One region of the Brevibacterium luteolum genome, then DNA from elsewhere that is predicted to be linked to it. Evidence: riboswitches for the same ligand, from Rfam matches in the RefSeq annotation. Region 1 holds a riboswitch; the other holds the start of a gene.
What was found. A riboswitch is a leader RNA that binds a small molecule or an ion and turns the genes downstream of it on or off. The one in region 1 is predicted to bind thiamine pyrophosphate.
Positions count from the first base shown of each region.

Region 1 (3,735 bases):
GGCAGGCAGCAGGCCGCCGAGGGTGAGCGCGGTCGTCGACTTGCCAGCGCCGTTGTGCCCGACGAGTGCGAGCGCCTGGCCTTCGGCGAGGTCGACGCTGAGGTCACTGACGGCGACCGGGCCACGGCGGGAGCGGGCGACGGCGAGCTTCTCGGCCTCCAGCAGCACCGCACCCGCCGGCCGCGGGACGCGCGGCTGGGGGAGTGCGGCACCAGGCAGCCAGACCCCAGCGCCAGCCAGGATGCCGCGCAGCGCCGGGTCGTGCAGCACCGCATCGGGCGCACCGTCGGCGACCAGCCCGGACTCGCCGAGCACGATGATCCGGTCGACGTGATCGGCCCAGATGTCGACCCGGTGTTCGACGATGAGCAGGGTCGCACCAGAGGCGGCCTGCGCGTCGAGAACCGCCTGGCACACCTCGGGAACGGCGGCCGGATCGATGTTGGCCGTCGGCTCGTCGAGCACCATGAGCCCGGGAGCCATGGCGAGCACGCCGGCCAGAGCAAGGCGCTGCTTCTGCCCGCCGGACAGCGCCGACGTCGGATGATCCCACGGCAGATCGAGGCCGACGGTGGACAGCGCCTTGCGGGCGCGGGCGGGCATCGCGGCCGGGTCGACGCCGGTGTTCTCCATCCCGAAGCACACATCGTCGCCGAGCCGGGCGAGCACCACCTGCGCGTCCGGGTCCTGCAGGACGAGCCCGGTGGTGCCCGAGGTGGGATCCGGTGGGCGGCCGCCGACGAGCAGCTCGCCGGTCCGGTACCCGGACTCGGCCGGCAGGACTCCTGCGATCGCATGCAGCAGCGTCGACTTCCCAGCCCCTGAGGAGCCGAGCAGCAGGACGCGCTCACCGGCCTCGATGCGCAGGTCGATGTCGCTGACAGCGGCGCGCTTGCGCCCGGAGTGCCGCCAGCCGAAGCCGCGGGCGAGGACGTCGACGCCGCGGGTCGCGGCGGCCATCAGACTTCTCGCGCGCTGCGTCCGGACGCGAAGGCGCCCAGCGCACCGGTGCGGGCGATCGCCTTGAGCGCGAACCACGAGACGAGGCCGGCGAGCACCATGCCGGAGATGCCGGCGAAGACGGTGTAGAGCGCCTTGTGCTCAAACGTCCAGGCGGCGTTGTAGAGGATGTTCTCGCCGATCGCCAGCGACAGCCCGGCACCCAGGCCGGCGAGCAGCGTGGCGATGAAGGTGTAGCGGCGGTAGCGTAGCGAGGCGAAGATGATCTCAGCGCCGAAGCCCTGGATGAGCCCGGAGACGATGACCATGAGCCCGAAGTAGTTGCCCGGCACCGCCGAGACAATCGCAGCGAGCACCTCGACGTACAGCGCTGCACCGGGCTTGCGGATGATGAGCCCGCCGAGCACGCCGCCGAGCACCCACACGCCGGTCAGCAGTCCCTTCGTCGGCGGGTAGAGGGCCTGGAACGGGGCGCTGATCGTCTCCCAGGAGTTCGACCAGGCCCAGAACACGATGCCGATCGCGACGGCGAGCACGGAGGCGACGACAATGTCGACGACCCTCCAGCGCATCGTCGCCGGAACTCCGGCAGGCATGTTGTTGGGTTCGTGATGGGTGTGGCGGGTCTGGACGTCAGACATCGCAAATCCTCCTTCAATCAGGCAAGGAGGGGTGAAGAGACTCGACTTCCTCCGGCGGTATGAACCGCGTCAGGTTCGAGGGTCTGCAACTGTGCACTCTCAGCGCTCCTCATGAGCGCTCCCCTGTCGTCGCGTCTACGGTAGCAGACCCATGTACGCCAGGGCGGCTTTGACGATGTGCTCCTGTCCGTGGTTCATCTCCGCCACGATGTCCTCGCGCAGTGCTTCGTCCGGGGTCAGCCAGTCGAGGCTGAGCGCATCCTGGCGCGGTGTGCACTCACCCTGCACCGGCAGGATGTAGCACAGGGCGATCGCATGCTGGCGCGGATCGTGAAGCTTGGAGGCACCTTCGGTCGGGAAGTACTCGGCGACGTGGAACGGGTTGAGCGAGCTCGGCAGCGACGGAAACGCCAGCGGCCCGAGGTCCTTCTCGGCATGGCGCATGAGCGCATCGCGCAGGGTCTCGTGGAAGCGCACCCGCCCGCCGATCACCTCGCGCACGAGCGAGCCGTCATCGCCGGTGCGCAGCAGCAGCCCGACCTTCTCCGGCACACCGTGGTCGTCGAGCAGCACCGGCACCGCATTGATGTAGGCCATCGGCAGGCGTCTGCGCAGCCGGGCCAGCTCATCGGGTTCGAGCCAGTTCTCATCGAAAGCCAAAGCGGTGCGTGTCATAGTCCCATGGTTCCACACGGGCTCTGGTCAGGCCAGACTCCAGGCGCATGTCCGCAGGAGCGGGAAGCGTGAACCGCCGGGGCTGCGATAGGTTCGGGGCATGAGCGATGACATGAACGAGCAGCCCACCGGCGCCGACCAGCATCTCGCCGACGAGATCAGCGCCCACTACCACCCGATCGCCATGACCCTCTTCGGCCTCCTGGACGCCGAGGACCAGATCGACCAGCCCGAATCGCAGGCTGTCGACGCCGCCCAGATCGCCGAGGTGTCGGTCGTGGCCGCCGCGCTGCGGATCTGGCACTGGGTCGCCTCCGGTCCGAACGCGCAGCGCCCGGCCGCCGAGACCGGCGAGCTGAGCGGTGAGGAGCTCGCCGCTGTCGCCGAACTCGCCGGACTCGAAGAGGCCGGTGGCGCCAAGACGCTGGCTGAGCTGCCGCTGACCGAGCGGGCCTGGGCGACGCTGCTGCTGACCGGCATGCTCGAACAGGCCGGGTCTGAGTCGGTGACCGTCGGCCTGCCCGAGCTGTTCGGCCCCGTCGCCGAGGCGGTGGCTGCCGGCCGTGCGATCGAGCCCAGTGACGAGCAGGCCGGGGCGCTCGCCCGCTGGCTCAGCGTCTGGGCGCTCGCCGCGGCGAACCACTGGCAGCAGGTCAACACCCAGGTCACCGGCGCCGGTGACCTCGATATCCCGCTGTTCTCGACCCTGGCGATGTACCTCGGTGCCGGCGGGCGGGTGAGCCTGCCCGAATCCGAGCAGATCCACGCTGTGCTCGAGACCGACGAGCGGCTCAAGGCCCACACCGCCGAGTTCTTCCGGCTCCTCGGCTACGCCCCGGAGACGATCTCCGGGGAGAGCTTCGCCCATGTCGTGCTCGCCGGCACGTCTGAGACCCTGCTGCGGATCCTCGGCGACTGGCGCTCCGGCGGCGTGCTCATCGACGCCGGAGACAGCAAGCTCCGGGCGCATCCGGGAGCCCGGCTGTCGCTCATCACCCTCGTCTCGATCATCCAGGGCACCGGACAGCCGGCAGAGGACTGAACCGGCAGGGCATCAGCGCAGGCCAGCGGGCTGGCCGCGCAGCTGGGACGGGACCCGGTGAGCGAGGCCACATGTGCGCGTGGCATCCTAGAGAACGTACGGCGTTTGTGCTGCCCCTGCTCATGTTTTATCTTGATATCAAGATAAAGTGTGGCGTGGCGCTCAGCCCGCGCCGCTCATACAGTTGAATGCAGCCCGCGAACACCTCGGGCCCTGACGGTCAGCGTCGCCGACACCTCGGCTGCCGACGTCGAGATAAGGAGAATCTCCATGATCAACCATGAAGTCCGCACGTATAAGAGCTCGGAAAACCTCCCCCGCGAAGATCAGCTGGCCTGGAAGATCGCAGAAGTCGCATCCGATCCCGTCGCCGTCGAAGCCGACGTGACCGACATGGTCATCAACCGCATCATCGAC
Region 1 covers NZ_JALXPM010000001.1:82,091-85,825, reverse strand. The annotation lists gene M3C25_RS00415 (ABC transporter ATP-binding protein) at 1-960, opposite strand, end outside; gene M3C25_RS00410 (ECF transporter S component) at 960-1,601, opposite strand; TPP riboswitch at 1,631-1,736, opposite strand; gene M3C25_RS00405 (DUF4916 domain-containing protein) at 1,737-2,276, opposite strand; gene M3C25_RS00400 (hypothetical protein) at 2,377-3,318, shown strand; gene M3C25_RS00395 (MmgE/PrpD family protein) at 3,589-3,735, shown strand, end outside.

Region 2 (3,735 bases), on a different contig from region 1:
CGCGACGAAGGCGGCAGCTCCGATGACGAGGGTCAGCGCAGAGGTGATGCCGGTGGTGAAGACCGGCTGGTACAGCGCGGCGGCGAGAATCCCTACCACGCCGGCGTTGACTCCGCTCAGCGCCCGGCGGGCCAGCCGGTGCCCGGAAAGCGCCTGCCACAGCGGCAGGGTGCCGATGACGAGCAGCGCCGCCGGCAGGAACACCGCACCCAGCGCGATCGCCGCGCCCACCGCTCCCGTCGCCGAGGTGGTGCTCACCGTGCCGAGGTAGGCGGCGAAGGTGAATAGCGGGCCGGGCACTGCCTGGGTGGCGCCGTAGCCGGCGAGGAAGGCATCGTTCGAGACGGTCCCGGTAGGCACGAGCTCGGCCTGCAGCAGCGGCAGCACGACATGTCCGCCGCCGAACACGAGCGCGCCAGCTCGATAGAGCACATCTGCCAGCTGCAGCGCATCACTGCCGGTGAGACGGGCGATGACCGGCAGCCCGATGAGCAGGACGGCGAAGAGGATGAGGCTGCCGGCGGCCACCGGCATCGGCACACGCACCCTGAACGGCTGCCTCTGCCCGTCTGAGGCGCCTGACGCCTCGGGCGCGGCCGGACGCAGCCATACCAGCCCGATGATGCCGGCGAGCACGATCGCAGCGACCTGCGCCCATGCGGTGGGCACGAGCAGGGCGATGGCCAGGGCGGTGACCGCGATGCTCGCCCGCGGTGCGTCGGGAGTCAGCGAGCGCGCCATGCCGAGCACCGCATGCGCGACGACAGCCACGGCTGCGACCTTGAGTCCGGTGAGCCAGCCGGCGTCGCCGAGGTCGCCGAGGGCATGGATGCCGAAACCGAAGGCCGCCAGCGCAAGCGCCGAGGGCAGGGTGAAGGCGACCCAGGCGGCGAGCATGCCGGCGAAGCCTGCGCGTTTGAGGCCCAGCGCCATGCCGACCTGGCTGGAGGCCGGGCCCGGCAGGAACTGGCACAGCGCGACGAGATCGGCATAAGCGCGGTCGCTGAGCCAGCGGCGGCGCTCGACGAAGGCCTCACGGAAGTACCCGAGGTGGGCGACCGGGCCGCCGAAGGAGGTGAGCCCCAGCCGCAGGAAGACCCAGAACACCTCAGCAACGGATCCCCGGCTGGCGGGTGCGGCGGCAAGCTGGCAGTCAGACGCTGAGGCGGAAGGTGGCATGCCCGCTATTCAACGCCAGGCAGGTGAACTCCAGGCGAACGACAGCTCCGCCTCTCTGATCGGGTGTGATATAGATTGAGCTGACCACGCGGGAGCCTCACAGCGAGGCTGAGACCGGACACGGCGTCCGGGACCGCTGAACCTGATCCGGTTAATGCCGGCGTAGGAAGTGAGGGACATCGTTGTCTGCATTCATCCCTGAGAACACGCACGCCTCCGAGACCGCAGCTGCCCAGCCGCACTCCGAACAGCACCCCAAGCACCGAATCGGGTGGGTTGAGGATGCCGCGCACGGCATCCGCGTGCCCGTCACTGAGATCCATCTCGACGACTCGCCCGGCCAGCGGGCCAATCCCCCGGTCCAGGTCTACCGGACGATGGGGCCCGGCAGCGTGCCCGAGGAGGGACTGGCACCATGGCGGGCGGAGTGGATCGCCGCCCGTGGGGACACCGAAGAGCACGCGGGCCGTGGCAGGAAGCTCGCCGATGACGGCCGGGCGGCTGTGCGCCGCGGCCGGCCCTCCCAGCAGTGGCAGGGCCGGGTGCCCACACCTCGGCGGGCGAAGCCCGGCAAGCGGGTGACGCAGATGCACTACGCACGCGCCGGTGTCGTCACCCCGGAGATGTGCTTCGTCGCGCTGCGCGAGCAGTGCGATGTCGAACTCGTCAGAAGCGAAGTCGCCGCCGGCCGGGCGATCATCCCAGCCAACATCAACCACCCGGAGTCCGAGCCGATGATCATCGGGCGGAAGTTCCTCGTCAAGATCAACGCCAACATCGGCAACTCCGCTGTCACCAGCTCGATCGGCGAGGAGGTCGCCAAGCTCAACTGGGCGGCCAAATGGGGTGCCGATACGCTCATGGATCTCTCGACGGGCAACGATATCCACACCACCCGCGAATGGATCCTGCGCAACTCCCCCATCCCGATCGGCACCGTGCCGATCTACCAGGCTCTGGAGAAGGTTGATGGTGAGGCGGAGAAGCTGACGTGGGAGATCTACCGCGACACCGTCATCGAACAGTGCGAACAGGGCGTCGACTATGACCGTCCATGCCGGTGTGCTGCTGCGCTACGTGCCGCTGACCGCCGAGCGGGTCACTGGGATCGTCTCCCGCGGCGGGTCGATCATGGCCGGGTGGTGCCTGGCGCATCACGAGGAGAACTTCCTCTACACCCACTTCGATGAACTGTGCGAGATCTTCGCTCAGTACGACGTCGCCTTCTCCTTAGGCGACGGCCTGCGCCCGGGTTCGATCGCCGATGCCAACGATGCCGCGCAGTTCGCTGAGCTCGACACGCTGGCTGAGCTGACTCAGCGGGCGTGGGAGCACGATGTGCAGGTCATGGTCGAAGGACCTGGCCACATTCCGCTGCACAGGATCCGTGAGAACGTCGAGCGCCAGCAGGAGCTGTGCCACGGCGCGCCCTTCTACACCCTCGGCCCGCTCGTGACCGACATCGCTCCCGGTTACGATCACATCACCTCGGCGATCGGGGCGACGGAGATCGCCCGCTACGGCACCGCGATGCTGTGCTACGTCACCCCGAAGGAGCATCTGGGTCTGCCGAACCGCGATGACGTCAAGACCGGTGTCATCACCTACAAGATCGCAGCCCACGCCGCTGACCTGGCCAAGGGCCACCCTGGTGCGCAAGAGCGTGATGATGCCCTGTCGAAGGACCGCTTCGAGTTCCGGTGGCGCGATCAGTTCGCGCTCGGTCTCGATCCGGAGACTGCCGAGGCGTTCCACGACGAGACGCTGCCGGCTGAACCGGCCAAGACAGCCCACTTCTGTTCGATGTGTGGGCCGAAGTTCTGCTCGATGCGCATCTCCCAGGACATCCGCGACACGTACGGAAGCGCTGAGGCGCAGGCGGCGATCGCCGGCATGCAGGCCAAGGCCCAGGAGTTCCTCGCCCGCGGCGAGCAGGTGTACCTGCCCGAGCCGACCGTCGGGCCGCCTGCTCCCGACACCGCGCCCGAGGCGGTGGAGACGAGGATCAGCTGACCGGCTGGCGCAGGATGGTCCGGCAGCGCTGCGGTGCGGTGCGCCGGAAGTCCGATAGGTAGATCTCGTGGTGCCGGCCGCCGGGTTTCATCCCGGCAGCCGGTATCACCGACTCGTGCAGTTCGGCCAGCACGCCGGCTTCGTCATCGAAGCTGCCGATGTGCAGGGTCTGAAAACATGTGCCCTCCGCAAGCTCGCCTGCGCGCAAGCTGCCGATGAGCGGGAGTGCCCGGCCCTTCTTCTCTGCTTTCCGGCGTGCCGCAGTGATTGCAGCATCGATATCGTCTGCGGTGAGCCAATCGGGGACCATGAGCATGAGCGTCCACTGCCACTGCGTCTTGTCCCGGGCGGTGGTGAAGGCTGTCATGTCCTCAGCCCACCAGAGACCCTCCAGCGGTGGGACGACATAGTCGCGGCCATACGTGTCCTTCGAATGGAACTTCAGTGTGTACGCCACCGGGTAGAGGGTTTCGATCCCGCGGTGAAAGCCGCTGACGTGTTCGGGTCTCCGGCTCCGTCGACCATGAGATAGGTCGTCGCCGG
Region 2 covers NZ_JALXPM010000010.1:71,090-74,824, forward strand. The annotation lists gene chrA (chromate efflux transporter) at 1-1,179, opposite strand, end outside; TPP riboswitch at 1,258-1,365, shown strand; partial or broken gene thiC (phosphomethylpyrimidine synthase ThiC) at 1,446-3,192, shown strand; gene M3C25_RS04270 (GyrI-like domain-containing protein) at 3,185-3,649, opposite strand.
Region 2: it holds a riboswitch for thiamine pyrophosphate, as region 1 does, so the genes downstream of both, thiC (phosphomethylpyrimidine synthase ThiC) here and M3C25_RS00410 (ECF transporter S component) in region 1, are expected to answer to the same signal.